DNA from 3 places in the Streptomyces blastmyceticus genome. Region 1 is predicted to be linked to each of the others. Evidence: predicted binding sites of a transcription regulator. Region 1 holds the regulator's gene; each other region holds the start of a gene.
The links. Region 1 encodes HrcA, which represses chaperone genes, less so after heat shock. Its sites were predicted from a motif close to TTNGCACTCNGNNNNNCNGAGTGCNAA; they were not measured.
Positions count from the first base shown of each region.

Region 2: groL (chaperonin GroEL) is a predicted target of HrcA. The motif match lies at 4,409-4,435, and genes of this name have one in related genera.
Region 3: groES (co-chaperone GroES) is a predicted target of HrcA. The motif match lies at 2,081-2,107, and genes of this name have one in related genera.

Region 1 is NZ_BAAABW010000001.1:67,306-77,329, forward strand. Features, by position in the region: gene ABD269_RS00320 (DUF6531 domain-containing protein) at 1-1,642, opposite strand, end outside; gene ABD269_RS00325 (hypothetical protein) at 1,639-2,007, opposite strand; gene ABD269_RS00330 (16S rRNA (uracil(1498)-N(3))-methyltransferase) at 2,123-2,875, opposite strand; gene ABD269_RS00335 (nitronate monooxygenase) at 2,872-4,011, opposite strand; gene dnaJ (molecular chaperone DnaJ) at 4,124-5,260, opposite strand; gene hrcA (heat-inducible transcriptional repressor HrcA) at 5,261-6,277, opposite strand; gene ABD269_RS00350 (MBL fold metallo-hydrolase) at 6,473-7,204, shown strand; gene ABD269_RS00355 (DUF3097 domain-containing protein) at 7,237-8,064, shown strand; gene ABD269_RS00360 (Uma2 family endonuclease) at 8,061-8,627, opposite strand; gene hemW (radical SAM family heme chaperone HemW) at 8,728-9,960, opposite strand; gene ABD269_RS00370 (AMP-dependent synthetase/ligase) at 10,009-10,024, opposite strand, start outside.
Region 2 is NZ_BAAABW010000002.1:171,977-182,000, reverse strand. Features, by position in the region: gene ABD269_RS02920 (alpha,alpha-trehalose-phosphate synthase (UDP-forming)) at 1-529, opposite strand, end outside; gene ABD269_RS02915 (glucosyl-3-phosphoglycerate synthase) at 709-1,659, opposite strand; SAM riboswitch class I at 1,824-1,965, shown strand; gene thrC (threonine synthase) at 1,983-3,257, shown strand; gene ABD269_RS02905 (MoaD/ThiS family protein) at 3,324-3,599, shown strand; gene ABD269_RS02900 (cold-shock protein) at 4,037-4,240, shown strand; gene groL (chaperonin GroEL) at 4,596-6,218, shown strand; gene ABD269_RS02890 (PTS transporter subunit EIIC) at 6,229-7,692, opposite strand; gene murQ (N-acetylmuramic acid 6-phosphate etherase) at 7,715-8,650, opposite strand; gene ABD269_RS02880 (MurR/RpiR family transcriptional regulator) at 8,686-9,618, opposite strand; gene ABD269_RS02875 (hypothetical protein) at 9,682-10,024, shown strand, end outside.
Region 3 is NZ_BAAABW010000008.1:395,832-405,855, reverse strand. Features, by position in the region: gene ABD269_RS07990 (alpha/beta hydrolase) at 1-1,058, shown strand, start outside; gene ABD269_RS07985 (polysaccharide deacetylase family protein) at 1,141-1,986, shown strand; gene groES (co-chaperone GroES) at 2,258-2,566, shown strand; gene groL (chaperonin GroEL) at 2,702-4,324, shown strand; gene ABD269_RS07970 (SDR family NAD(P)-dependent oxidoreductase) at 4,409-5,182, opposite strand; gene ABD269_RS07965 (MOSC domain-containing protein) at 5,254-5,922, opposite strand; gene ABD269_RS07960 (LysR family transcriptional regulator) at 6,002-6,916, shown strand; gene ABD269_RS07955 (WhiB family transcriptional regulator) at 6,935-7,246, opposite strand; gene ABD269_RS07950 (response regulator transcription factor) at 7,700-8,311, shown strand; gene ABD269_RS07945 (sigma-70 family RNA polymerase sigma factor) at 8,681-9,283, shown strand; gene guaB (IMP dehydrogenase) at 9,424-10,024, shown strand, end outside.

The DNA of each region.
Region 1 (10,024 bases):
TCACCTGGCCGAGCGAATCGGTGACCGTGGTCGTGCGGGCCTCGTCGTCGTAGGCGAGCGTGCCGGAGAGGAAGCCGTCGCTGCCCTCCGTGCGGACGACCCGGCCGCGGGCGTCGTAGACATAGCCGTACGACGTGCCGTTGCGGTCGGTCCAGGAGGTTATCCGGCCCTCGGCGTCGTAGGTGAAACGCAGCGGTCTGCCGCTGGAGTTGACGACCTCGGTGAGGTTGCCCACCGCGTCGTAGCCGTAGCGGACGAGGACCGTGCCGCCGCCGGTGGAGGGCCGGGGCTCGTACGGCGACGGGGCCTCGTCCAGCAGGCGCAGGGCCGTGACGCGCGCACCCTCGGTGTCGACGGCGACGTAGCGGCCGCCGGAGTGGCGGATGGCGGTGGGGAGGCCGCTCGCCGTGCGCTCGAAGTCGACGCGCGCGCCGTTGCGGTCGTGCACGCTGCTCAGGGGCAGCTGGACGGCACCGGGCACGTCGGTGGCGGTGGGGCCGCTGAAGGTCCGTACGAGACCGGTCGCCGGGTCCTCGACGGTGAAGATGCCGTCCGGTCTGCCGTCCCAGGTCAGGATCCGGCGCGGGCCCTTGGCGGGGAGGACCGGCTCGCCCGGCTTCGGCACCGGGTAGACCAGGCGCATCCCGTCGGCGGCGACGAACACGACGCCCTCGGCGTCGAGTTGGATCCGCTCGTCGAGCGTCGAGGCCCAGGTCGGGCCGAAACAGCCGCCCGCCCGGTACGAGGACAGGTGGGTGCGCCCGACGACCAGGGACAGCGCGCCGGGGAGGGTGACGTCCGTCTGCGGCAGCAGCATGGTGCCGGTCGCGACGTCGATCGGGTCGCGGACGCACTTGAGGTTCTCCGTGGCGCGGGCGGCGGCGGCCTCTTCGTCGATCAGATTGGGGCGGGCGCCCCGGAGGAGGAAGTTCCGGCCGGCGTTGCCGATCTCGACGCTGTTGTGTGCCAGACCGCCGAGGCCGCCGAAGAGACCGCCGTAGAGCATGCCGTCCTTGGCGGCGGCATTGACCTCGTCCAGGCTCACGCCGTGCTGCAGCCCGGCGCTGATCTTCATGGGCTGGGCGACGGCCAGGTCGACGGTCACGGACTCCACGCCCGCGAAGGCCGCGGCGACGAGGGTGGTCGCGGCGACCTCGGCGACCACGGTGGAGATGGTGATGCCGACGGCGGTGCCGAGCTCGATGACGGCCGTGGCCGCCGCGGCCGACGCCGCCGTCGAGAGCCCGGCGGTGAGCCAGGCCAGGCCGACACCGGCCAGGATGACCCCGGCCTCGATGTAGATCTTGTTCCACAGCTTGTCGACGGCGTCCTCGATGGCGTCCGCCACCTTCTCCAGCGCCGTGGCCATCTCGCGGGCGGCCTTGGGGATGTCGCTCAGCCAGCCCTTGTCGCCCTTGCCCGCGTAGCGCGACCAGAAGATCTCGAAGGCGTCGATCGCCTCGCCCTTGTTGTTGTGGATCAGGGCTTCGGCCGAGTGGTTCACGGGCGTGCGCACCTTCTCGACACTGTCGGCGAAGGTGTGCCATGCCTTGGCGGCCTGGCGCAGCTTGTGCGGGTCGCCGTCCGGCCAGTGGAGGCCCAGCTTTTCGAGGACGTGCTTGGCCTCTTCCGCGACGCTCACTTGGCACCCTTGCCGTGGCCGGCGCTGTCCGCGACGCCCTTCTTGGTGAACATCCCGGCGATCAGCTCGTCGTTGTCGACATGTCCGTCCGACATGTCGGCCAACGCCTCGTGGATGCTGACCAGTCCGAGGACGAGGGTGCCGGTCGCGCTCTCGATCGCCTTCTGCTGGGCGGTGTAGCCGGCCTCGAACTCCTTGACCCCGTCGTCCTGGCCCCACGGCTTGCCGAGCCCGTCCAGCGTCCTGACGAGCGTGGTGAGCGCCTCGCTCAGCTTCTGGCTCTGCTCGTGGAAGACGGGTGCCGACGACTTGAGGTCCGCCGTCTTGATGTCCAGGACCTTGTCGCCGCCCGGGCTGTCGCCCATCGCACGCCTCCCCCGCCGAAGTTCCGCAATACCGCAGTCAAAACTAGCGGTAATTCGATCACGGACCGGTCAGCGGGAGGCGTGCGGCAAAGGGAAGCGAAAGGGAAAGGCCGTGCTACGACCAGCGCCCCGTCCGGCCGAGCAGCAGCGCCGTGGCCGCCGTCCCCGCCGTGGACGTGCGCAGCACGCTCGCGCCCAGGCGGTACGGCTTCGCGCCCGCTTCCGCGAACGCGGCCAGCTCCTCGGGGGAGACGCCGCCCTCGGGGCCGACCACGAGGACGATATTGCCCGTGGGGGGCAGCTCGGCCGTGGCGAGCGGCGCGCTGTGGCCCTCCTCGTGCAGGACCGCGGCGAACGACGCGTCCGCCAGCAGCTTGCAGATCTGCTTGGTCGTCAGCAGCTCGGACACCGGCGGGAAGCGCAGACGGCGGGACTGCTTGCCCGCCTCGCGGGCCGTGGCACGCCACTTGCCCAGGGCCTTCACGCCCCGCTCGCCCTTCCACTGTGTGATGCAGCGCGCGGCCGCCCAGGGGACGACGGCGTCCACGCCCGTCTCGGTCATCGTCTCGACCGCGAGCTCGCCGCGGTCGCCCTTCGGCAGCGCCTGCACGACGGTGATGTGGGGCTCCGGCAGGGGCTCGGAGCGGATCGAGGTGACGGCGACGTCGAGGCGGTCCTTGCCCTCGACGGCGGCCACGGTGCCGAACGCGCCCGTGCCCTCGCCGTCCGTCAGCACGATCTCCTCGCCGACGCGCAGCCGCCGCACCGAGACCGCGTGCCGGCCCTCGGGGCCGCCGAGCGGGAAGACCGTACCGGGGAAGACGCCCGTGAGGGCCCCCTCCTCGACCAGGAAGACCGGCGCTGTCATGACTCGCTCCCTCGCAATTCGCTTTCCCCCGGTCTGCCCCCTGCTTCCCCGCGGCCCGCCAACACGGCACGCGCCACGTCAAGTTCGGCGGCCAGCACCTCGACCAGCCGCGCGGCCGGAAGCTCACGGGCCAGCCGGTGGCCCTGGCCCGCCCACAGGTTCATGCCCTGCGGGTCGCCCGCCGCGGCGGCCGCCTTGCGCAGACCCGCCGTCAGATAGTGCACCTGGGGGTAGGCGGCGGGGGCGTACGGGCCGTGCTCCCGGAGGAAACGGTTCACCAGGCCGCGGGCCGGGCGGCCGGAGAAGGCGCGGGTGAGCTCGGTCCCGACGAACAGCGGGTCGGTCAGTGCCTGCTTGTGCACGGCGTGCGCGCCCGACTCGGGGCACACCAGGAACGCGGTGCCGAGCTGCGCGGCACTGGCGCCCGCGGCGAGTACGGCCGCTATCTGGGCGCCGCGCATCAGGCCGCCCGCGGCGATCATGGGGATCCGTACGGCCTCGCGGACCTCGGCCAGCAGCGCCAGCAGGCCGACGCCGGCGCCCGCGCCGTCCAGATGCGGGTCGTCGCGGTGGGTGCCCTGGTGGCCGCCCGCCTCGACGCCCTGGACGCACACCGCGTCCGCGCCCGCCAGCTCGGCGGCCCGCGCCTCGGCGGCGGAGGTGACGGTGACGACGGTGACCGTACCGGCCTCGGCGAGCGCCTCGAGCGCCGCGGCGGACGGGCAGCCGAAGGTGAAGGAGACCAGCGGGACCGGGTCGTCGAGGAGGATCGCGAGCTTCGCGTCGTACGCGTCGTCGCTGCCCTGGCACCAGTCGCCGAGCGGCGTCTCGTACCAGGTGGCCTCGCCCGCGAGCTGCTCGGCGTACACCTCGACGGCGGCCGGGTCGGCGGCGGGGGGCTGCGGCATGAAGAGGTTCACGCCGAAGGGCTCGGCCGTGCGCGCGCGGAGCTGCTTGATCTCCTCGTACATCGCGGCCGGGGTCTTGTAACCCGCCGCCAGCGAACCGAGGGCGCCCGTCCCGGAGACGGCCGCCGCCAGGGCCGGGGTGGAGGCGCCGCCGGCCATGGGGGCTTGCACGATGGGAAGCCGGAGCAGTTGCGTCAGCACGGCGTCACCCCGGGTGTCGATGGCCATGAACACATCGTGTCACACGCGTCGGGGACTGACTGCGGGCCGGAATCGTCCGCGCCCGCAAACGACGGACGGGCCGGATCGCTCCGGCCCGTCCGTACGTACGTCACGCGGCCTACCGGCCGTTGAACGCATCCTTCAACCGCGAGAACAGCCCCTGCTGCCCCGGCTTGAACTCGCCCATGGGGCGCTCCTCGCCGCGCAGCTTCGCCAGCTGGCGGAGGAGCTCCTCCTGCTGGGGGTCGAGCTTGTTGGGCGTGATCACCTCGACGTGGACCACGAGGTCACCACGGCCGCCGCCCCGCAGGTGCGTCACACCGCGCTGGTGCAGCGGGATCGACTGGCCGGACTGCGTGCCCGGGCGGATGTCGATCTCCTCGACGCCGTCCAGGGTCTCCAGCGGCACCTTCGTGCCGAGGGCCGCGGCCGTCATCGGGATGGTGACCGTGCAGTGCAGGTCGTCGCCGCGCCGCTGGAAGGTCGCGTGCGGGGTCTCGTGGATCTCCACATAGAGGTCGCCCGCGGGGCCGCCGCCGGGGCCGACCTCGCCCTCGCCGGCCAGCTGGATGCGGGTGCCGTTGTCGACACCGGCCGGGATCTTGACCGTGAGCGTGCGGCGCGACCGGACGCGGCCGTCGCCGGCACACTCCGGGCACGGGGTCGGCACCACGGTGCCGAAGCCCTGGCACTGCGGGCAGGGCCGCGAGGTCATGACCTGGCCGAGGAAGGACCGGGTGACCTGCGAGACCTCACCGCGGCCGCGACACATGTCACAGGTCTGCGCGGAGGTGCCGGGGGCCGCGCCCTCGCCGCTGCACGTGGTGCAGACGACGGCGGTGTCGACCTGGATCTCCTTGGTGGTGCCGAACGCGGCCTCGCTGAGGCTGACTTCGAGCCGGATCATGGCGTCCTGGCCGCGGCGCGTGCGCGAGCGCGGACCGCGCTGCGAGGCCTGGCCGAAGAAGGCGTCCATGATGTCGGAGAAATTGCCGAAGCCCGCGCCGAAGCCACCGGCCCCGCCACCGCCGCCGTTCGCGGAGAGCGGGTCGCCGCCGAGGTCGTAGACCTGCTTCTTCTGCGGGTCCGAGAGCACCTCGTAAGCGGCGTTGATCTCCTTGAACCGCTCCTGCGTCTTCGGGTCCGGGTTCACATCCGGGTGCAGCTCACGGGCGAGGCGGCGGAAGGCCTTCTTGATCTCGTCCTGCGAGGCATCACGCCGTACGCCCAGGACCGCGTAGTAGTCCGTGGCCACTTACGACTCCGCCAGGATCTGTCCGACGTAACGTGCCACTGCGCGTACCGCTCCCATCGTTCCGGGGTAGTCCATGCGGGTCGGTCCGACCACGCCGAGTTTGGCGACTGCCTCGTCGCCCGAACCGTAGCCGACGGCGACGACCGATGTGGAGTTCAGGCCCTCATGAGCATTCTCATGACCGATTCGCACCGTCATGCCCGAATCCTTGGCCTCGCCGAGCAGCTTGAGCAGCACGACCTGCTCCTCCAACGCCTCCAGCACGGGCCGGATCATCAGCGGGAAGTCGTGCCCGAAGCGGGTGAGATTGGCGGTGCCGCCGATCATCAGCCGCTCCTCGGTCTCCTCCACCAGGGTCTCCAGCAGGGTCGCGAGGACCGTCGAAACGGTTCCTCGGTCCTCCTGCTCGAAGGACTCGGTGAGGTCCTGCACCAGCTGCGGCACATCCGCGAACCGGCGCCCCACGACCCGGCTGTTGAGCCGCGCGCGGAGATCCGCCAGCGAGGTCTCGCCGATCGGCGCCGGGCAGTCGACCATGCGCTGCTCCACCCGGCCGGTGTCCGTGATCAGCACCAGCATCACCCGTGCGGGGGCCAGCGAGAGCAGCTCCACGTGCCGCACGGTCGAGCGGGTCAGCGAGGGATACTGCACCACCGCGACCTGCCGGGTCAGCTGCGCGAGCAGCCGCACCGTGCGGCCCACGACGTCGTCGAGGTCGACGGCGCCGTCGAGGAAGTTGTGGATGGCCCGCCGCTCCGGCGTCGACAGGGGCTTGACGCCCGCGAGCTTGTCGACGAAGAGGCGGTAGCCCTTGTCCGTCGGGATGCGGCCGGCGCTGGTGTGCGGCTGGGCGATGAAACCCTCGTCCTCCAGGGCGGCCATGTCGTTGCGCACGGTCGCCGGGGACACGCCGAGGCGGTGCCGCTCGGTGAGGGCCTTGGAGCCGACGGGCTCCTCGGTGCCCACATAGTCCTGGACGATGGCGCGCAACACTTCGAGCCTGCGTTCGCTCAGCACCCGCGCACCTCCAGTCCAGCCGTCTCTCGGGGTCCTTCCCTGGCACTCCATGGTCACGAGTGCCAGATCCCTTCAGCCAGTGTACGGCCGTGCACCGCGGCGAGGGCAAGAGCCGTCGTGCCGTGCGCCCGCACACACCGCCGCCGCACGCCCGTCGAGCGGGCAACCGTACCGCGCTCCGGCTAGCGTCCGGGTATGGAGAACCATGAGGGGACAGCGCGTTGGGAAGTGCTCGCGCCGGGGGTCGCGCGCCGCAGAATGCCCGTGTGGGACGCCACGATCGGGGTGATCGCGGGGCCGGACGGCGTGCTGCTCGTCGACACCGGGGCGACGGTACGGGAGGGCGCCGAGGTCCGGCGGGAGGTGCGCGAGCTCCTCGGCCGCGACGTGACGCATATCGCTCTCACTCATCCGCACTTCGACCACGTCTTCGGCACGGCCGCGTTCTCGGGGGTGCAGGTGTACGGGGCGGTGGGGCTCGCCGACACCCTGCTGCGCGAGCGCGAGGAGCTGGCGCGGGACGCCGTGCGGCACGGCGCCGATCCGACGGCCGCGGCCGAGGCCGCGGACCTGCTCGTACTGCCCCACCACCCCGTCTCCGGCGAGCTCACGCTCGGCCTGGGCGACGGGCGGCAGGCGCTGCTGGCCAACGTCGGTCCGGGCCACACCGCGCACGATCTGACCGTGCTGGTGGCGGGGGCGGGCGGGGCGCCCGAGGTCGTCTTCTGCGGCGACCTGGTCGAGGAGTCGGGCGAGCCGCAGGCGGGCCCGGACGCGCTCCCCCGCCAGTGGCCCGCGGCGCTGGACCGGCTGCTGGCGCTGGGGGGTGAGGACGCGGTGTACGTACCGGGGCACGGGGCCGTGGTGGACGCGGCGTTCGTACGCGCGCAACGTGACGCGCTGGCGGCGCGGTTCGGCGTGTCGTGAGCGTCGCGCGATCTTGATCCACAATGGCGCGCATGCGCAGCAGAGAATACGGGCCCGACCTCACCCCTCCGTGGAAGCGTCAGCAGCCCGCTCCCGAAGTGGCCGCCGAGGCGGATCTCGTGGTCGAGGAGGTCACCACCGGCTTCTGCGGGGCGGTGATCCGCTGCGAGAAGACGGCGCAGGGGCCCACCGTCACCCTGGAGGACCGCTTCGGCAAGCACCGGGTCTTCCCGATGGAACCGCGCGGGTTCCTGCTGGAGGGGCGCGTCGTCACCCTCGTACGCCCCACGGGCCCGAGCGCGCCGCGGGGCCCGGTGCGTACGGCCTCCGGCTCGATCGCCGTCCCTGGGGCGCGGGCGCGTGTCGCACGCGCCGGACGCATCTACGTGGAGGGCCGCCACGACGCGGAGCTCGTGGAGCGGGTGTGGGGCGACGACCTGCGGATCGAGGGCGTGGTCGTGGAGTACCTGGAGGGCATCGACGACCTCCCGGCCATTGTGCGGTCGTTCGCACCGGGGCCGGACGCCCGGCTGGGGGTGCTGGTCGACCACCTGGTGCCGGGCTCGAAGGAGTCACGGATCGCGGCTGAGGTGACGGGCGCGGACGTCCTGGTGGTGGGGCACCCGTACATCGACGTGTGGGAGGCGGTGAAGCCGTCGTCGGTGGGTATCGCGGGGTGGCCGCGCGTGCCGCGTGGAGAGGACTGGAAGACGGGGGTGTGCCGGGCGCTGGGGTGGCCGGTGAACACGGGGGCCGCTTGGCAGCGGATTCTGGGGTCGGTGCGCACTTTCAGGGACTTGGAGCCGGAGCTCCTCGGCCGGGTCGAGGAGCTGATCGACTTTGTGACGGTGCCGGTTTAGCGCGCGGTGCCTGGCATGGTCTGGAACTCGGACGTATCCAGGGACACACCCAACGTGCCGAGTGGTACCGGCTCCCCGAACTTGCTGGTCTGCTCAGTCCTGTAGTCGGCTTCTTCCCCGACCCCGACTGGGTTCGTGAGCAGCAAACACTTGGCAGCGAACGGGTCGACGACCAGATAGGCGGGCACTCGCCCTGCCGCGTACATTGCGCGCTTGATCCTGTAGTCGGTGTGCGCACTGTACTTGGACACGACCTCCATCAGCAGTGTGGTGGCCGCGGCCGGGATCAGCCGCCCAGGACCCTCGAACGCCCCACGTTCGATCACCACAAGGTCCGGCTGTGGCTCACTGTCCTCACCCGGAATAGCGAGATCCTGGGTCTGCATTCGATGCCAGTGATCACGGGGAATCTGGTCAACAACCGATTCAACGATCATGTTGTGAACCCGGTCGGGCCCCGCCATCATCACGATGTTCCCCCGCAGCAGCTCGATCTTGAACCCCTCGAAGATTTCCGGGTGCTCAAGGAATACGGCGTTCATTCGTTCGTACACAGCGGTCATCTCCGTGGCCCTCCACATCCACCGCGTGCATTGCCCCTCAGCCTATGAAGAAGCTGGGCCAGCACACGCCTTGTGCGCGTCAGTTCACCCGAACAGGTAATCAGTCGACCAGATCCCGCACCACCGCATCCGCCAGCAACCGCCCCCGCAGCGTCAGCACCGCGCGCCCCGCCTCGTACGGCTCGGCCTGGAGCAGTCCGTCCGCCAGTGCCTTCGCCGCCGCCTTCGCGCCGGCGGGCTTGAGCAGATCGAGCGGGCAGCCCTCCAGCAGGCGGAGCTCCAGCAGGATGCGTTCGACCCGGCGGTCCTCGTCCGGCAGGATCTCGCGGCCCGCGCCCGGGGAGCGTCCCTCGCTGAGGGCCTGCGCGTAGGCGCCCGGGTGCTTGACGTTCCACCACCGCACGCCCCCTACGTGGGAGTGCGCGCCGGGGCCCGCGCCCCACCAGTCCGCGCCGCGCCAGTAGAGCTCGTTGTGCCGGCAGCGCCCGGCCTCGCTGGTGGCCCAGTTGGAGACCTCGTACCAGCTGAAGCCCGCGGACGTGAGCATGTCCTCGGCGATCAGATAGCGGTCGGCGTGGACGTCGTCGTCCGTCATGGGGACCTCGCCGCGGCGGATCCGGCGGGCCAGCTGGGTGCCCTCCTCGACGATCAGCGCATACGCCGAGACGTGGTCGGGGCCCGCGCCGATCGCGGCGTCGAGGGAGGCGCGCCAGTCGTCGTCGGACTCCCCCGGCGTGCCGTAGATCAGGTCCAGGTTGACGTGGTCGAACCCGGCGGCCCGCGCCTCCGCGACGCATGCCTCCGGGCGGCCCGGGGTGTGCGTGCGGTCGAGGATCTTCAGCACGTGCTGCCGGGCGCTCTGCATGCCGAAGGAGATCCGGTTGAAACCGCCCTCGCGCAGCTCCGCCAGATAGCGGGGGTCCACGGACTCCGGGTTGGCCTCGGTGGTGATCTCCGCGCCCTCCGCGAAGCCGAACTCGTCGCGGATCGCGCCCAGCATCCGCACGAGGTCGGCGGCGGGCAGCAGCGTGGGCGTGCCGCCGCCGACGAAGACGGTCTCCACGGGGCGCGGGTCGTCGCCGAGCACCTTCCGCGCGAGGCGGATCTCGTGGGCGAGCGTCTCGGCGTAGTTGTCCCGGGAGGCCAGGGCCCCGCCGGAGCCGCGCAGCTCACTCGCGGTGTAGGTGTTGAAGTCGCAGTATCCGCAGCGCGTCGCGCAGTACGGCACGTGCAGATAGAAGCCGAGCGGCCGCCGTCCGGCGCCCTCCAGGGCGTGGTGGGGCAGCGCCCCGTCCTCGGGCACGGTCTCGCCGTCAGGCAGTACGGAAGGCATGGGTCCATTGTCCGGCATCGGCCGGCGGATCCGGCACCTCCGCCCGGCTCAGGCCTCCCGGGCG
Region 2 (10,024 bases), on a different contig from region 1:
CGATCCGCAGGTCCGGGCGCCGCTCCCGGAGCAGGGCGGGCACCAGGGTCAGGTGGTAGTCCTGCACGAGCACGGCGGCGCCCTGCGCGGCCTCCTCGGCGAGGGCGTCGGCGAAGGCCGTGTTGTACGCCTCGTACGCCGCCCACTGCCGCCGGAAGTCCGCGTCGAAGACGGGGGCCAGGGGCGTCTCGTAGAGCAGGTGATGGACGAACCACAGCACGGAATTGGCGATGCCGTTGTAGGCGGCGGCGAAGGTGTCCGGGTCGATGTCCAGCATGCGTACCCGGTGGCCGCCGGTGTCCTCGGCGTCGAGTCTGCGGCCCGCGCGCCGCGCCGCCTCGCGGTCGCCCTCGCTCATGGCCGTGCACACCCATACGGCACCCGCGTCGCGGTCCATGGCGCTCAGCCCCGAGACGAGCCCGCCACCGCCCCGCCCGGCGGTCAGCCGGCCGTCCGCGTCCTGCTTGTACGAGACGGGTCCGCGGTTGGAGGCGACGAGGATCCGCGCGGCGTGCATGTGCGGTTGCATGTGCCCAGCCTTGCCGGGCGGGCGGCTGTTCAAACGTTTGTCCCCGGGGCGGGGGTCCGTTGCTACGGTCCGCGAAATCCAGCCCGTCCGGCGATTGAGGACGCGCCCGCTGGGGGCACCTCCCAGCGGTAGCTGGGGGAGCTCCCGCCGCAGGCGGCAACCGAGCCGCACCCAGAGAGCTACGCCGCGCGGCGGCGCGCGACGTATTCCGGGATCTCCGCCATCGGAGGGCGTTCCTCCGTGTCGACCGCGTACGTCCGCGGCGCGAAGCCCGATTCCGTGCGTTCGAACTGGGTGAGGACGGGCCGCACCAGATGTCCCCGCGCCAGGCGCAGCTGCGCCGTGCGGTAGATCGCCGCCGCCATGCGCCCGAGGGCCCGTCCGTCCTGGTGGCGATGGACGCGTACGCCCACGTCGACCTGGGCCAGCGCGTCCAGGCCCACCGTGTGGAGGGCGTCGACCAGCAGGCCCAGTTCCACCCCGTAGCCCACGGGGAACGGCAGGCGCTCCAGGAGCGAGCGGCGGGCCGCGTACTCGCCGCCAAGCGGCTGGACGAAGCCCGCCAGCTGCGGCCAGTGCAGGTTGAGCAGCGGGCGGGCCACCAGCTCGGTCACCCGGCCGCCCTGCCCGGCGACCTCGCCCAGCGGGCGGTCGTACATCGCCTTCACGAACTGCACGCCGGGGTCGGTCAGCAGCGGGCCGACGATGCCCGTGACGAAGTCCGCGGAGAAGTCGCGCAGGTCGGCGTCGACGAAGCAGACGACGTCCCCGCTCGTCGCCAGCAGCGACCGCCAGAGCACCTCGCCCTTGCCGGGCAGCGCGGGCAGGCGCGGCAGCACCGAGTCGCGGTGCACCACGCGCGCGCCCGCCGCGGCGGCGGCCTCGGCCGTGCGGTCCGTGGAGCCGGAGTCGAGGACCACCAGCTCGTCCACCAGCGGCACCGCGTCCGTCATCAGCTCGCGCCGGATCGTGGTCACGATGTCGCCGACGGTCGCCTCCTCGTTCAGCGCGGGCAGCACCACGCCGACCGTGGTGCCGGTGTCCCTTTTGGCCGCGAGCAGCTGGTCGAGCGGACGGTCTCCGACGGACCAGGACCGCCGGTCCAGCCAGCGCTCCACCTCTTCCAGCACGTGAACGACTCCTCTTGCTGTGACGTTGCCCTGTGACGTATCTCGCGGTACGGACGACTGTCTCGGGCGCCCGTGCCTTCGGTTACAGTCTGAACAACGCGGAACGCCGACGTATGTCGGGGTCGCCGCGATCACAAACGCCTGGGCCGAGCCCAGTGCCATACCGCTCATCCAGAGGGGCAGAGGGACACGGCCCGTTGAAGCCCCGGCAACCCTCCAGCCGGTCTTGCTCACAGCAGCGAGGCTCCCGGCGGGGAAGGTGCCAATTCCGTCTCGTGGCGACGTCCGCCACGGGGAAGATGAGGAGAAAGGGCCTCGCCTCCATGGCTGTGCAGTCTGTCGAAAGCTCAACCACTTCTGTCGCTCTCGGTCCCGCCGCCGCCCTCTCGTGCCGGGAGTGCGGGGAGCGGTTCGACCTCGGTCCCATCTTCGCCTGCGCCGCCTGTTTCGGCCCGCTCGAAGTCGCGTACGACCTCCCCACCGGCGACCCCGAGGCCCTGCGCCGCCGCATCGAGGCCGGTCCGGACAACATCTGGCGCTACGCCCCGCTGCTGCCCGTCCCCGCCGACGTCGCGGACAAGCCCGGCCTCAACCCCGGCTTCACCAAGCTCGTCAAGGCCGACAACCTCGCCCGCGAACTGGGCGTCACCGGCGGGCTGTACGTCAAGGACGACTCCGGCAACCCCACGCACTCCTTCAAGGACCGCGTCGTCGCCATCGCGGTCGAGGCCGCGCGTGCCTTCGGGTTCACCACGCTCTCCTGCTCCTCGACCGGCAACCTCGCCGGCGCGGTCGGCGCCGCCGCCGCCCGCGCGGGCTTCAAGTCCTGCGTCTTCATCCCGCACGACCTGGAGGCGGGCAAGGTCGTCATGGCCGCGGTCTACGGCGGCGACCTCGTCGGCATCGAGGGCACCTACGACGACGTGAACCGCTTCTGCTCCGAGCTGATCGGCGACCCGCTCGGCGAGGGCTGGGGCTTCGTCAACGTCAACCTGCGCCCGTACTACGGCGAGGGCTCCAAGACCCTCGCGTACGAGATCTGCGAGCAGTTGGGCTGGCGCCTGCCGGACCAGCTCGTGATCCCCATCGCCTCCGGCTCCCAGCTCACGAAGATCGACAAGGGGCTGAAGGAGCTGATCGCGCTGGGCCTGGTCGAGGACCGGCCGTACAGGATCTTCGGCGCGCAGGCGGAGGGGTGCTCCCCGGTCTCCCGCGCGTTCAAGGACGGCCACGACGTCGTACGGCCGGTGAAGCCGGACACGATCGCGAAGTCCCTCGCGATCGGCAACCCCGCGGACGGGCCGTACGTGCTCGACATCGCCCGGCGGACGGGCGGCGCCGTGGAGGACGTGGACGACGCGGAGATCGTCGACGCGATCCGGCTGCTGGCCCGGACGGAGGGGATCTTCGCGGAGACCGCGGGCGGGGTGACGGTGGGCGTCACCCGCAAGCTTCTCGAGCAGGGAGTGCTCGATCCTTCGCTGACGACGGTGGTGCTCAACACGGGGGACGGGCTGAAGACGCTCGACGCCGTGACGGCGGGGCCGTCGGCGGTCATCCGGCCGTCGCTGGAGGCGTTCCGCGCCGCGGGGCTGTAGCCGGCTGACGGCTGCGGGCCGGTGTGCGCCCACGATCACTTTCCTACTCACCGAAGGTGTAAACCCATGAGCATCAGCGTTCGCATTCCCACCATCCTTCGCACCTACACCGGCGGTGTCGCCGAAGTCTCCGCCGAGGGGGCGACTCTCGCCGAGGTGATCGGCGATCTGGAGAAGAACCACCCCGGCATCGCCGCCCGCGTACTCGACGACGCGGGGAAGCTGCGGCGGTTCGTGAACGTGTACGTCAATGACGACGATGTGCGGTTCGAGCAGGGGCTCCAGACGCCCACGCCCGACGGCGCCGGGGTGTCGATCATCCCCGCCGTCGCCGGGGGCTGAGCTTTACGAAAGCTTCCTGCGAAAGACCCTTGGAATCGCCCCGGCCATGAAGTGGACGGGGCGATTCCGTCTGTTGAGCGCGATACAGTTGGGGCGATCCCCCTCCGGCGTCAGTGCCGAACGCATATGAGAACCCGTCAAGTTGTGCGCGAACTGTGTGCGCGAATTGTCGGGTTGCTTGTGCTATGCCCGGCCCGACTTGCCCTGGATCCCCCGGAGTTCGCCGCATTTCGGCAATCGGCCGCGCCAGGAATTCTCGTCCGAGTGACCTGTTGCAGACGGCATCCGTGCAGATACATTCAGCCGCGGTCGACGCGTTCCGGCGCACACCACCGGGGTTCCCCCTGCCGCTGGCGGGGGAGTGTTCCGGGGGTGAGGTCTGACCCGGGTCCGCGAAGTGCGGTCCTGCGCAAGGGCCAGTAATAGGGGAGTTAGGCATGGCTCAGGGCACCGTCAAGTGGTTCAACGCGGAGAAGGGGTACGGCTTCATCGCGGTCGACGGTGGTGCGGATGTATTCGTCCACTACAGCGCGATCCAGATGGACGGCTACCGCACCCTCGAGGAGGGTCAGCGAGTGGAGTTCGAGATCTCGCAGGGCCAGAAGGGGCCGCAGGCGGACATGGTCAAGCTCGCCGTCTGATCTCGGCGCATCGACCACCGGCTCACTCAGCTCGCCGAGGGGCCCGTACCCGCGCACCGGGGTACGGGCCCTTCGTGTGCCCTCGCGCGCGTACGCGCGTACGCGTTCCGTGTGTACCCGGGCATGCCCGTCCCGGCTCGTCGTAGGAGTGCACCTTCTGCAGAGGCGCTTGCACTCTCGGGGGTCGAGTGCTAATCATTGGCGTTAGCACTCTCCGAGTGAGAGTGACAGTTTTGGACCGTCGGTGAGGTCCGTCGGCCGGGTGGGGCAAGGAACCATCAGGCCGGTGAGCCGTCCGTCGCGGGCGCCAGCGCGGTCCGGAGAAATCCACCCCGTCCTGGGAGGACCACTTCACATGGCCAAGATCATCGCGTTCGACGAGGAGGCACGGCGCGGTCTCGAGCGCGGGATGAACCAGCTCGCCGACGCCGTCAAGGTCACCCTCGGCCCCAAGGGCCGCAACGTCGTCCTCGAGAAGAAGTGGGGCGCCCCCACGATCACCAACGATGGTGTTTCCATCGCCAAGGAGATCGAGCTCGAGGACCCGTACGAGAAGATCGGCGCCGAGCTGGTCAAGGAGGTCGCGAAGAAGACGGACGACGTCGCCGGTGACGGCACGACGACCGCGACCGTCCTGGCCCAGGCGCTGGTCCGCGAGGGCCTGCGCAACGTCGCCGCCGGCGCCAACCCGATGGCCCTCAAGCGCGGTATCGAGAAGGCCGTCGAGGCCGTCTCCGGTGCCCTGCTCGAGCAGGCCAAGGACGTGGAGACCAAGGAGCAGATCGCCTCCACCGCCTCCATCTCCGCCGCCGACACCCAGATCGGCGAGCTCATCGCCGAGGCGATGGACAAGGTCGGCAAGGAAGGCGTCATCACCGTCGAGGAGTCCCAGACCTTCGGTCTGGAGCTGGAGCTCACCGAGGGTATGCGCTTCGACAAGGGCTACATCTCGGCGTACTTCGCCACCGACATGGAGCGTATGGAGGCGTCCCTGGACGACCCGTACATCCTGATCGTCAACTCGAAGATCGGCTCGGTCAAGGACCTGCTGCCGCTCCTCGAGAAGGTCATGCAGTCCGGCAAGCCGCTGCTGATCATCGCCGAGGACGTCGAGGGCGAGGCCCTGTCGACCCTGGTCGTCAACAAGATCCGTGGCACCTTCAAGTCCGTCGCCGTCAAGGCCCCGGGCTTCGGCGACCGCCGCAAGGCCATGCTCGGCGACATCGCCATCCTCACCGGTGGCACGGTCATCTCCGAGGAGGTCGGCCTCAAGCTGGAGAACGCCGGTCTCGACCTGCTCGGCCGCGCCCGCAAGGTCGTCATCACCAAGGACGAGACGACCATCGTCGACGGTGCCGGTGACAGCGACCAGGTCCAGGGCCGCGTCAACCAGATCCGCGCCGAGATCGAGAACAGCGACTCGGACTACGACCGCGAGAAGCTCCAGGAGCGCCTCGCGAAGCTGGCCGGCGGCGTGGCCGTCATCAAGGCCGGTGCCGCGACCGAGGTCGAGCTCAAGGAGCGCAAGCACCGCATCGAGGACGCCGTTCGCAACGCGAAGGCGGCCGTCGAGGAGGGCATCGTCGCCGGTGGTGGCGTGGCCCTGCTCCAGGCTTCCTCGGTCTTCGAGAAGCTCGAGCTCGAGGGCGACGAGGCCACCGGTGCCAACGCCGTGCGCCTGGCCCTGGAGGCCCCGCTGAAGCAGATCGCCGTCAACGGTGGTCTCGAGGGCGGCGTCGTCGTGGAGAAGGTCCGCAACCTGACCGTCGGTCACGGCCTCAACGCCGCGACGGGCGAGTACGTGGACATGATCGCCGAGGGCATCATCGACCCGGCGAAGGTCACGCGCTCCGCGCTGCAGAACGCCGCCTCCATCGCGGCGCTGTTCCTCACCACCGAGGCCGTCATCGCCGACAAGCCGGAGAAGGCCGCTGCGGCCGCTCCGGGCGGCATGCCGGGCGGTGACATGGACTTCTGACCCTGACGGGTCACTTGTCCTGAACGCTGTACGCCGAGGGCGGCACTCCCTGCGAAGGGGGTGTCGCCCTCGGCGCGTTCAGCGCCGCCAGCGACTCCTTCCCGAAGCCGAAGGCGTACGTCGCGGCGAAGCCCGCCGCGTAGCCCACCAGGAGGCCGAGGCCGTAGACCGCCGCCGCCCGTCCGATGCCGTGGTCGCCGTTCAGCAGGGGGAAGAGGGCCCAGCCCGACGGGCCGATGGCCGTGGCGCCGACCCTGTCTCCCAGCTGGCCGAGCAGGCCCACGAAGCCGCCGCCGAACGCGCCGCCCACGCACGCCGTGACGAACGGCCGCCCCAGCGGCAGCGATACGCCGTAGATCAGGGGTTCGCCGATGCCCAGGAAGCCGGCCGGGAGCGCGGAGCGGATCGTGCTGCGCACCGAGCCGTTGTGCGACAGCCGGACGTAGACCGCGAGGGCCGACCCCACCTGGCCCGCGCCCGCCATCGCCAGGAGCGGCAGCAGGACCGTGTAACCCTCCTGCTGGATCAGCGTCGTGTGGACGGGGATCAGCGCCTGGTGCAGGCCCAGCATCACCAGCGGCAGGAACAGCCCGCCCAGGACGAAGCCCGCGCCCGCGCCGCCGTTGGCCAGCAGCCAGTCGGCGCAGTGGCCGATGGCGGTGGCCGCCTTTCCGGCGGCGTACATCAGCCCGTACAGCGTGACCAGGCCCGTCGCCAGCACGGTGAGCGTCGGGGTGACGAGGACGTCCAGGGCCTGTGGCACCCGCTTGCGGCACCAGCGCTCGACCCGGGTCGCCAGCAGCGCGGCGGCCAGCGCGCCGAGCACCCCGCCCTGGCCGGGCGTCAGTTGCTCCCCGAAGGCGCTGACCCGGCCGACGCCCCCGTACACCGTGATCGCCGCGACGGCCCCGCCCAGGACGGGGGTGCCGCCGAACTCCTTGGCGGTGTTGTAGCCGACGAAGACGGCGATCAGCGACATGAAGCCCGAGGCGCACGCGGTCAGCGCGGGGGCCAGTGCGGGCAGCCAGTGGAGGTTGGCGAGCAGCCCGGCCAGCCCTGCCACGATGCCGCAGCCGATCAGGGCGGGGATCAGTGGGACGAAGACGGCGGCGATCCGGTGCAGGAAGAGCTTGCCCGGGGTGGCGTTGCGCTCCTTGCGCTCGGCCCGCAGCGCCGCGCCCCGCTCGGCGAGGGCCTCGGCGGTGACCGGTGCGGCCGCGCTCAGCCGCGCCAGCTCCGGGGCCACCCGGGCGACGGCGCCCGGCCCGAGCACCACCTGGTACGACGTGCCGTCCTCGACCACGCCCAGCACGGCGGGCAGTGCGCGCAGCGCCTCGTCCCGCACGAGGGAGCGGTCGTGGAGCTCCAGGCGCAGGCGGGTCATGCAGTTCTCGACGGAGGCGATGTTGCGGGCGCCGCCGAGGAGGGGGAGCAGTGCGGCGGCGGTGGCGCTGTATCTGTCGTCCGGTGCCATGGGTTCGAGTGCCTTGCTTCGGTCAGTCCCCCGCGGCGGTGCGCAGGGCCGTACGGAGGTGTCCGGCCGACTCCTCCAGCAGGCGGGCCGCCGTGGGGCCGTCGACGCCGCCGAGGATGACGAGGATGGCGTTCTTCACCTCGCCGCCGGTCTGTGCCAGCGCGGCCTCCGTCTCCTGCTCGGAGGCGCCGGTGGCCAGGGCGACGATCTGCCGGGAGCGGGCGCGCAGCTTCTCGTTGGTGGCCCGCACGTCGACCATCAGGTTCCCGTACGTCTTGCCGAGCCGGATCATGGTGATCGTCGAGAGCATGTTGAGGACGAGCTTCTGCGCGGTGCCGGCCTTCAACCGGGTGGAGCCGGTGAGGAGTTCGGGGCCGACGACGACCTCGACGGCGTGGTCGGCGGCCAGGCCGAGGGGCGAACCGGCGTTGCAGGACAGCCCGATGGTCAGCGCCCCGGCGGCGCGGGCGTGCTCGACTGCCCCGACCGCGTAGGGGGTGCGGCCGGAGGCGGAGACGCCGACGACGGTGTCGGCCGGGCCGATGCCGAGCGCGGCCAGGTCGTCCGCGGCCAGCTCCCGGCTGTCCTCGGCGCCTTCGACGGCGGTGACGAGCGCCGTGGCGCCGCCCGCGATCACGCCTATGACCTGCGAGGGGTCGGTGTTGAAGGTCGGCGGGCACTCGCTGGCGTCCAGCACGCCGAGGCGTCCTGCGGTGCCCGCGCCCGCGTAGACGAGCCGCCCGCCGCGGGCCATCCGGGCGGCGGTCGCGTCGATGGCGGCGGCGATCTCGGGCAGCCGGGCGGCGACGGCTGTGGGGACGCCGGCGTCCTCACCGTTCATGATCCTGGCGATGTCGAGGGTGGGCAGCCGGTCGATGTCCGCGAGCTCGGGGCGGAAGGCCTCGGTGGTGAGGGCGGCGAGCTCGGCGCGCAGTGCCGCGTGGGCGGGCGAGTCCATGGTGCGGCGCCTTTCCGTGACGGGGCCGGGTGGGGTCAGCGGCGCGGGTCGTGCCGGTGGGCGAGGGCTTCGTAGGAGGCGGACAGGGCGGGCGCGGCCCTGTCGTACGTCCGCTGGGCGACGCCGATGAACAGGCAGTCCACCACGAGCAGTTGACTGGTGCGGCTCGACATGGCGGCCGGGCGCAGCTCGCTCTCCCGCGCGGTGGAGGTGGTGAGCACGTGGTCGGCGTACTGCGCGATCTCCCCGTCCGGGCGGCCGGTGATCGCGACCGTCGTCGCGCCGTGCTCGAAGGCGACCCGCAGCGGCTCGATGACGTCGGTGGTGCGGCCCGAGTGGGTGATGGCGATGGCGACGTCGCCGGCGCGCAGCTGCACCGCGTTGGTGACGGCCAGGTGGGGGTCGGCGGGCGCGTGCGCGATCATGCCGATGCGCAGGAGCTTCTGCACCAGGTCCTGGCCGACGAGGTTGGAGGCGCCGATGCCGTAGACGTCGACGCGCCGGGCGGCCGACAGCGCGCCGACGGCGGCCTCCAGCTGCGCGGTGTCCAGCGAGGCGGCCGTGTCCGCCAGGCACTGGGCCTCCTCGTGGGCGAGCTTGGCGACCACTCCGGAGAGGGGGTCGTCCACCGCGATGTCGGCGGTGACGGCCGGGGCCCGGCCCGCCGCCTGCTCGGCGGCGAGCGCGGCCAGGGCCAGGCGCAGGTCGCGGTAGCCGGGATAGCCGAGGATGCGGGCGGTGCGGACGACGGTGGCCTCGCTGGTGCCGGTGCGCTCCGCGAGGCCGGTGACCGTGAGCGCGGCGGAGCCCGCCGGATCGCCCGCCACGGCCTCGGCGACGCGCTGCATGGAGCGGGTCATCGAGGGCACCAGCGTGCGGACCTTGGCGGCGAGGGCACCGGGGGCCGGGGGCGTGGCGGCGGGTGCCCGGTCGGCGGTCGTGAAAGTTTCTTTCAGTTTGCTGCTCACCTCATGAAAGGTATTTTCGGACCGGTGAACCGTCAACCCTCCGCGTCCCGGACAATGGACCATATGGAGCTCGAACAGGCACTGCACGCGGCGCGCGCCCTCGTCCTCGCCGACCTCGTGGCCGGCGATGTGGCGGAGGCCGACGTCGTCTCCCTCGTCGAGGACGCGGTCGCCCATCGCCGGTGGTGGGTCGAGCAGTGGCCGGAGGGCGTCTCGTACGTCGTCGGGCTGATCGCCCAGGACGTCCAGGACGCGCTGCTGGAGCGGCACGGCCGGTGGCCGCTGTGCCCGGTCTGCACGGATTCCGGCGATCCCCACGCGCTGGAGGTCGAGCCCGAGCTCGGCCCCGACCCGCACTGGGCCTGCGCCAAGCAGGCGGTGCTGGTGGCGCGGGTGGGGTCGCTGG
Region 3 (10,024 bases), on a different contig from region 1:
CGAGCCACCACGAGCGCGGTGGCTTCGCACAGACCGCCGCCGACCTCTATGTCCGCGCCGCCGTGATGTGGGGCCGCGCCCAGTACTCGGTCTTCGACGCCGCCGACCCCCGCAAGGCCGCCTTCCGCGAGCGTGCCGACCACTGCGTCGAGCGGCTCGGCGCGCTGCGCGGCGGCCGGGTCCGCCGGGTCGTCCTCGACTTCGAGGGGAAGCGCATATACGCCCTGCTGCACCTGCCCCAGGGCGAGGTCCGGGGCGCCCCCGCGGTGATCCTCGGCCCGGGGATGGACATGATCAAGGAGGACTACATCCACGCGGCCGAGCGCTACTACACCTCCCGCGGGATCGTCGCCCTCTCCATCGAGGGCCCCGGCCAGGGCGAGTCCAGGGCGGGCGGCCTGACGGTCGACCTCACCAACTACGAGCGCGCCATCAGCCGCTACATCGACCACCTCGCCGGACTGCCCGAGGTCGATCCCCGGCGGATCGGCATGTTCGGCATCAGCATGAGCGGCTACTGGGGCTCGCGGGCCGCCGCCACGGACCGCCGCCTGGCGGCGCTGGCCGCCTTCGAGGCGGTGACCGGGGACTTCGCCACGATCTTCGAGCGCGCCCAGCCGACCTTCAAGAACAACTACATGTACATGGCCGGGTACACGGACGAGGGCGCCTTCGACCGGGAGCTGGCCGCGCGCATGCCGCTCGGCGACCTCGTGCGGGAGATTGTCTGCCCGGTCCTCCACGGCATCGGCGAGTTCGACGAACTCACGCCGCTGGAGCAGGCCCTGGCGAGCTACGAGCGGATCGGGGCGCCGAAGGAGATGCGCGTCTACGAGGACGAGTTCCACCCGCTGGGCGGCGTCGCCGCGGAGGTGTTCCGCTTCGGTGCGGAGTGGCTGGAGCGGGCGCTGAACGGGGAGTTCGCGGAAGCCGGGCGGGACGTGCGCTGCTATGTCCGCCGGGACGGGAGCACGGTGGACGGCTCGGCGGATCCGGCGTGGTGGATGGGTGCCGTGCCCGCGGAGGTGGCGGGGGTGCGTACGGCTCAGGCCGGGTGACCTGCGGATCCCGGGCCTGGCTCAAGCGGCCCGGGACCCACCCGCCTCGCCTCACTCGAACGAGTGAACAAGAATCGGATAGGTGAGTTCTTCCATATCCGGCCCCCGGGTCGTCATCGCGCTGCTGCTCGCCGGACTGCTCTCCGGGTGTTCCGGATCGTCGTCCGGGCCGGAGAAGCCGGAGAAGCCCGCCCCGTCGGCCACCGGGCAGGCGTCGGGTGCCGCGCCCTCCGCCGACACCGGCGCGTACCGCCGCTGGGGGCTGGACGCACCGCTCGCCGCGCCGCCCGCGCCGCCCGCGGCGAAGGTGACGGACGGGATGAAGCCGGGGGAGACCCCCAAGATCGTGCGGCGGGTGGCCACCAAGGACAAGGTCGTCTTCATGACCTTCGACGACGGGGCGGAGAAGGACCCGGAGTTCGTGAAGATGACGAAGGATCTGAAGCTGCCCTTCACGATGTTCCTGACGGACGACATCGCCCGGGCCGGCCGCGGCTACGGCTACTTCGAGCAGCTCAAGGACGGTGGCAACACCATCCAGAACCACACCCTCTCCCACCCCAACCTGCGCACGCTCCCGCCCGCCGCCCAGCGCCACGAGATCTGCGGGCAGCAGGACGTCCTGGAGAAGCGGTTCGGGGCCAGGCCGCCGCTGTTCCGCCCGCCGTACGGCAACTACAACGACGCGACGCTCGCGGCGGCCGGGAGCTGCGGGGTGAAGGCGGTCGTGCTGTGGGAGGCGACGATGCAGATCAACGACATGCGCTACGCCGAGGGCGACAAGCTGCGCCCCGGCGACATCGTCCTCGCGCACTTCCGCGGTCCGCAGGAGCTCAAGGGCACCTCGATGACCAAGATGGTGACGAACATGCTCCGCAGCATCCAGAAGCAGGGCTACACGGTGGCCCGCCTGGAGGATTACGTCTGAGGACCGCGCCCGGCGGGGTGAGGATTACGGCCCGCGGAGCGGGGAAGATCCTCCCGGCGAACGTCCGTCGTCGACGCGCGCGCCGCACGGCGAATTGGCACTCCGCTTGACCGAGTGCTAACCGCGTCATAGTCTCGCTTCCGTTGGCACTCTCCACCCGGGAGTGCCAGACACGGCGACGGGCAGATCCGGCACCCGCGACGACGGATCCGACCTGGTCGCCACCTCAGACAGTTAACCCCGTGAGATCTCCGAAGGGGGAGGTCGGATCGTGACGACCGCCAGCTCCAAGGTTGCCATCAAGCCGCTCGAGGACCGCATTGTGGTCCAGCCGCTCGACGCCGAGCAGACCACGGCCTCTGGCCTGGTCATCCCGGACACCGCGAAGGAGAAGCCCCAGGAGGGCGTCGTCCTGGCCGTGGGCCCGGGCCGCTTCGAGGAGGGCAACCGTCTTCCGCTCGACGTGACCGTCGGCGACGTCGTGCTCTACAGCAAGTACGGCGGCACCGAGGTGAAGTACAACGGCGAGGAGTACCTCGTCCTCTCGGCTCGCGACGTTCTCGCGATCGTCGAGAAGTAATTCACCCGAAGCTTTTTGATCTGCGCCCCGTGCTCCCGCTCTTCACCGGCCGGGTGCCCGGGGCGCAGTTCGTTCGAGCGATAGGCGGCCACTGTTGCGTGGCCGAGGATCGCAACGAGAGGACTTGAAGCAACCATGGCGAAGATCCTGAAGTTCGACGAGGACGCCCGTCGCGCCCTCGAGCGCGGCGTCAACAAGCTGGCCGACACGGTCAAGGTGACGATCGGCCCCAAGGGCCGCAACGTCGTCATCGACAAGAAGTTCGGTGCCCCGACCATCACCAACGACGGTGTCACCATCGCGCGTGAGGTCGAGCTCGACGACCCCTACGAGAACCTGGGCGCCCAGCTCGTCAAGGAGGTGGCGACCAAGACCAACGACATCGCGGGTGACGGCACCACCACCGCGACCGTCCTGGCCCAGGCGCTGGTCCGCGAGGGTCTGCGCAACGTCGCCGCCGGCGCCTCCCCGGCCTCCCTGAAGAAGGGCATCGACGCCGCGGTCAAGGCCGTCTCCGACGAGCTGCTCGCGACCGCCCGTCCGATCGAGGACAAGTCCGACATCGCCGCCGTCGCCGCGCTCTCCGCGCAGGACAAGCAGGTCGGCGAGCTCATCGCCGAGGCGATGGACAAGGTCGGCAAGGACGGTGTCATCACCGTCGAGGAGTCCAACACCTTCGGCCTGGAGCTGGACTTCACCGAGGGCATGGCCTTCGACAAGGGCTACCTGTCCCCCTACATGGTCACCGACCAGGAGCGTATGGAGGCCGTCCTCGACGACCCGTACATCCTGATCCACCAGGGCAAGATCTCCTCGATCCAGGACCTGCTGCCGCTGCTGGAGAAGGTCATCCAGGCCGGCGCCAGCAAGCCGCTGCTGATCATCGCCGAGGACGTCGAGGGCGAGGCGCTCTCCACCCTGGTCGTCAACAAGATCCGTGGCACCTTCAACGCCGTCGCCGTCAAGGCGCCCGGCTTCGGTGACCGCCGCAAGGCGATGCTCGGCGACATGGCCACCCTCACCGGTGCCACCGTCATCGCCGAGGAGGTCGGCCTCAAGCTCGACCAGGCCGGTCTGGACGTGCTGGGCACCGCCCGCCGCGTGACCATCACCAAGGACGACACCACGGTCGTCGACGGTGGCGGCAACCACGAGGACGTCGTCGGCCGCGTCAACCAGATCAAGGCCGAGATCGAGTCCACGGACTCCGACTGGGACCGCGAGAAGCTCCAGGAGCGCCTCGCCAAGCTCGCCGGTGGCGTCTGCGTCATCCGCGTGGGTGCGGCCACCGAGGTCGAGCTCAAGGAGAAGAAGCACCGTCTGGAGGACGCCATCTCCGCGACCCGCGCCGCGGTCGAGGAGGGCATCGTCTCCGGTGGTGGCTCCGCTCTCGTCCACGCCGCCAAGGTGCTTGAGGGCGGCCTGGGCAAGACCGGCGACGAGGCCACCGGTGTCGCCGTGGTCCGCCGCGCCGCCGTCGAGCCGCTGCGCTGGATCGCCGAGAACGCCGGCCTCGAGGGCTACGTCATCACCTCCAAGGTGTCGGAGCTCGACAAGGGCCAGGGCTTCAACGCCGCGACCGGCGAGTACGGCGACCTGGTGAAGGCCGGCGTCATCGACCCGGTCAAGGTCACCCGCTCCGCCCTGGAGAACGCCGCGTCCATCGCGTCGCTGCTGCTCACGACCGAGACCCTGGTCGTCGAGAAGCCGGCCGACGAGGAGCCCGAGGCCGGTCACGGCCACGGCCACTCGCACTGACGCCACGCGCGCTAAGGCCGAGGCCCGGCACCCCTTCGGGGGCGCCGGGCCTCGGCCTTTTTCCGTGAGCCTTGCCGTGAGCGCCTACTTCGGCCCGTACTTGCGGCCCGTCGTCGACGACGCCCGGGACACCGCACCGCGCGGCGCCAGCCGCATCAGACCCGTGAGCGCCTTGTAGCGCGGATCCGGCACGGAGAGCGTCTTGCCGTGCGCCAGATCCCGCAGCGCCGCCGCGACCACCTTGTCCGCGTCCAGCCACAGCCAGCCGGGGACGTTGTCCGTCCCCATCCCGGCCCGCTGGTGGAACTCCGTACGCACGAAACCGGGGCACAGGGCCATCAGCCGTACGCCCGTGCCGGCCAGGTCGCGGGCCACGCCCTGGGTGAACTGCACGACCCACGACTTGCTCGCGCCGTACGTGCCCCGCGGGGTGAAGGCGGCCACCGACGCCACATTGACGACCGCGCCCCTGCGGCGCTCCCGCATCCCCTCGGCCGCGGCCGACGTCAGCCGCAGCACCGCCTCGCAGTGCACCTTGAGCATCCGCAGCTCGTCGGCCATCGACACTTCGAGATACGCGCCCTTGTTGCCGAAACCGGCGTTGTTGACCAGCAGATGCACCGGGCGGGCGCCGTCGCGGAGCCGGGCCTCGACGGACTCGATGCCCTTGTCCTCGGCCAGGTCCGCCGGGAGGACCTCGACCTCCACGCCGTGCCGGTCGTGGAGGTCGGTCGCCTGCTCGTGGAGGCGCTCCTCATTGCGGGCGACGAGGACCAGGTCGTGGCCGTCGGCCGCGAGCTTGCGCGCGAAGGCGGCGCCGATCCCGGCGGTCGCCCCTGTGATCAATACAGTCGTCATACAGGCACGTTAGAGCCCGGGGGCGCTCCGTGCCGTTCCACTGCACTCTTTTGACGGTCCGAAGGGCACGGTCACAGGGCCGCCCGATACGCGAGGGCCTTCTCGTGGGCCTCGGGGTGCAGCGCGTCGCCAGCTGCCAGGACATCCGGCAGCAGGGCCCTTTCTGTGGTGCTCGCGCGGAAGAGGAAGGAGACGGTCACGGCGTGATCCGGGCGGTGCACGACGGTGACAGGATCACCCGCACGGACCTCCCCGGGCTCTATCACCCGAAGGTAGGCGCCCGGGGCGGCCTCCTGCGTGAACCGCTTGATCCAGCCCGCCTCGCCCAGCCAGGTGGCGAACGTACGGCAGGGGATGCGCGGCGACGTCACCTCCAGCAGCAGATCCGGGCCGACGCGCCAACGCTCGCCTATGAGTGCGCCGTTGACGTCGATCCCGCTGGTGGTGAAGTTCTCGCCGAAGGCCCCGTTGGGCAGCGTGCGGCCGAGCTCCCGCTCCCAGCGGTCGAGGTCCTCGCGGGCGAACGCGTACACCGCCTGGTCGTCCCCGCCGTGATGGCGCAGGGTGACGATCGTGTCCCCGGCGAGACCGCTGCCCGCGATGCCCTTGGGGCCGGGCGCGGCCACGGCGACCGGGCCGTCGGCGGGCCGCTTGTCGATACCGGTGGCCAGACCGGGCGCGAAGCCGGGGAGGCCCTCGTCGGTACGGTCCTGGCCGAGGTTCACGGAGAGCAGCTGCATGAAGAAAGGTTAGGCGACATCACCCAAAGCAGCGAATGGAATTTCGCGATCACCCCCAAGGTGGGCTTATGCTCGAAGAATGATCGAGGCTCGTCATCTGAGGGTGCTGCGCGCGGTTGCCGCCACCGGTTCGTTCTCGGCCGCGGCCCGCGAGCTGGGGTGCACCCAGCCCGCCGTCAGCCAGCAGATGAAGGCCCTGGAGCAGTCCACGGGCACCCCGCTGCTGATCCGCACGGGGCGCGAGATGCGCCTCACCCAGGCGGGCCAGGCGCTCGTGCGGCACGCCTCCGGGATCCTGGCCGGGCTGACCGCGGCCGAGGAGGAGATCGCCGCGATCGCCGGGCTGCGGGCGGGGCGGGTGCGGATGGTGTCCTTCCCCAGCGGCAGCTCGACGCTGGTGCCGGGCGCGCTCGCGCGGATGCGGGCCGCCCACCCCGGCACCCGGGTCTCCCTGGTCGAGGCGGAGCCGCCGCGCTCGGTGGAGATGCTGCGCGACGGCGACTGCGAGATCGCGCTGGCCTTCCGCTACCCCGAGGTGCGGGGCGCCGACCCCGCCGCGGCCGCGGAGTGGGACGACCTGGTCGTACGGCCGCTGCTCACCGACCGCCTGATCGGCGTGGTGCCCGAGGGGCACCGGCTGGCCGGGGCGGACCGGATCGGGATCACGGACCTCGCCGAGGAGCCGTGGATCGCGGGCTGCCCGCGCTGCCGCAGGCACCTGGTCGAGGTGTGCGAGAGCGCCGGGTTCACGCCCCGGATCGACTTCGCGACGGATGACTACCCGGCGGTCTTCGGGCTGGTCGGGGCGGGGCTCGGGGTGGCGGTGATGCCGGAGCTCGCGCTGGAGTCCGTACGCCCCAAGGGCGCGTGCACGGTGCCGGTCGAGCCGGTGGTGCAGCGCGAGATCGTGGCCCTCACGCTGCCGGACCTGGCGCGGGTGCCGGCGGTGGCGGCGATGCTGGAGCAGCTGGCGACGGCGGCCGAGCGTTCGTAGCCGGTCGCCGGGGGAGCGCTAGGCCCCGGTGGGCGTCACCGCGATGACCCGGTGTCGCGCGCGGCCCATCAGCTCCTCGCGCTCGTCCTCGGTGAGGCCGCCCCAGACGCCGTAGGGCTCCCGCACGGCCAGTGCGTGTGCCGCGCACTCCGCGCGCACGGGGCAGCGCATGCACACCTCCTTCGCCGAGGTCTCGCGCGCGCTGCGGGCCGCGCCGCGCTCACCCTCGGGGTGGAAGAAAAGCGAGCTGTCGACCCCGCGGCACGCCGCCAGGAGCTGCCAGTCCCACAGGTCGGCGTTGGGACCGGGAAGGCGGGAGAAATCTGCCATGGCTATCCCCTCGAAGCGATCCGCCGGGGCGATCCGCCGGAGGATCCGGCGGGATCGGCCCGGCACGAGCGGTCTGATGCGGACGCACTGCCTGTGCCGTTTACGTCTGCCCGTGGGAGCAGATGTAAATATGACTGATTGCGAATCTAGTCATAGACACCGGCAAATGGGAAGAAAGACTGCTCCGCCTGGGCAAATGGGGCATAGCTTGTGCGCCGCAAAGGGCGCCCCCAATGCGCCCTGCTCCGTGTCCGCGCCCTCACGTAGAGTGCCGAACGTGGCCGACCGAGCCCGTAACTCTTTCGGGTGACCGTCGTTGAGAGGGCGGAGGCGGTTGACGGATGAAGCAGTCGGGCAGTTGTCCGAGCCTGCCGGAGAGCGTCGATCGCACAGGTGACGATCAGTACCAGCCTGGAGGCTCAAGGTGACGCGCATCAGCTGCGGAGGACGGCCATGACATCCGTCCTCGTCTGCGACGATTCCCCGCTTGCCCGAGAGGCGCTCCGCCGTGCGGTGGCGACCGTGCCCGGCGTCGAGCGTGTGACGACGGCGGCCAACGGCGAGGAAGTCCTCCGCCGCTGGGGCGCCGATCGTTCGGACCTCATTCTGATGGACGTACGGATGCCCGGACTCGGCGGTGTCGAGACGGTCCGCCGGCTGCTCTCCGCGGACCCCGGCGCACGCATCATCATGCTCACGGTCGCCGAGGACCTCGACGGCGTCGCGCTCGCGGTCGCCGCCGGGGCGCGCGGCTATCTGCACAAGGACGCCTCGCGCGCCGAGTTGCGGGCCACCGTGACACAGGCGCTCGCCGACCCGACCTGGCGGCTCGCCCCGCGGCGGCTGCGCTCGGCGGAGATGGGCGCCGCGCCCACGCTCACCGCGCGGGAGATCCAGGTGCTGGAGGGGATGAGTCACGGCCGTTCCAACGCGGAGATCGGACGTGAGCTGTTTCTCTCAGAGGACACCGTGAAGACCCACGCGCGGCGGCTGTTCAAGAAGTTGGGCGCCTCGGACCGGGCGCATGCCGTGGCCCTCGGATTCCGCTGGGGCCTGGTCCGCTGAGCCGGGAGTGGCGCGCAGCGCCGTGAGGTCGCGGTGCGCGCCACCCGGGTGGGTGACCGTGCCGTGACCTCATCGCGTGGCCGTCCAGCGCCGAAACTCCGAGGGATGCCGCATCCTTGGAGTGTGACCCCTCCCCGGCCGGAGGCCGAGGCTTCTCACTCGGCCGGCGATGACCCCATGACGGACAAGCCCTGTCCCGTGCCTCGCGGTACCGGCACAAGCTATCGGTGGAGTCGTGAGGGCGGGGGCGGGTATACCCGGAAGGGGGAGACGCGAGACGTGAGTACGAGGACACCTACGCGTAACGGTTCGATGCACGACTATGAAGGCGGTGCCGTGGATCGCTTGGCGTCAAGGCACCATGGACCGATGCGCGACGACGATACGACGGGGTCCCCCGCGGCTGCCGCCCCCGGGGAGATCGGCGCACTCGTCACCCTCGCGGTGGAGGGGGACCGGCGGGCCACACACGACCTGCTCGCGCTGGTGCACCCTCTCGCGCTGCGCTACTGCCGCACCCGGCTCTCGCGGCTGCCGGGTGACGCCCGCCACTTCGTGGACGACCTGGCGCAGGAGGTCTGCCTCGCGGTGCTCTGCGCCCTGCCGCGCTACCGCGACACCGGCCGTCCCTTCGAGGCGTTCGTCGTGGCCATCGCCGCGCACAAGGTCGCCGATCTCCAGCGCGCCGCCATGCGCCACCCGGGCAGCACGGCGGTGCCCTCCGACGAGATGCCGGAGCAGCCCGACGACTCCCTGGGCCCCGAGGAGCGGGCGCTGCTCAGCAGCGACGCCGAGTGGGCCAAGAAGCTCCTGGCCAACCTCCCGGAGAACCAGCGCGAGCTGGTGCTGCTGCGCGTCGCCATCGGGATGACCGCCGAGGAGACCGGGCAGATGCTGGGCATGTCCCCGGGCGCGGTCCGGGTCGCCCAGCACCGGGCGCTGAGCAGGCTGAGGGCGCTCGCGGAGCAGTGAGGAGGGGGGCCGGGCCGCCCGGCGTCCCCTCTTCGTAGGAATATCCAAGTGATGCGGGACTCAGTCGTCGTGGAATGGGACACCTGTGGCGGCCGTTAGCATGGGAGTCCGCGCTGGGGCAAGACCATTGGGAAGGTGTCATGACTGACAACGTCGACGGAATGCCCGGGAAATTCGCGATGCTCGGTCTGACATACGACGACGTCCTGCTGCTGCCGGGCGCCTCAGAGGTCCTGCCGAACGGCGTCGACACCTCCTCCCGGGTCTCGCGCAACGTCCGGGTGAACATCCCGCTGCTGTCCGCGGCGATGGACAAGGTGACCGAGGCGCGCATGGCGATCGCCATGGCCCGCCAGGGCGGCGCCGGTGTCCTGCACCGCAACCTCTCCATCGAGGACCAGGCCAACCAGGTCGACCTGGTCAAGCGCTCCGAGTCCGGCATGGTCACCGACCCGATCACGGTCCGCCCGGACGCCACGCTGGCCGAGGCGGACGCGCTGTGCGCGAAGTTCCGCATCAGCGGCGTGCCGGTCACCGACCCGGCGGGCAAGCTGCTCGGCATCGTCACCAACCGCGACATGGCCTTCGAGTCCGACCGCAGCCGTCAGGTGCGCGAGGTCATGACCCCGATGCCGCTGGTCACGGGCAAGGTCGGGATCTCCGGCGAGGACGCGATCGAGCTGCTCCGCCGCCACAAGATCGAGAAGCTGCCGCTGGTCGACGACGCCGGCGTGCTCAAGG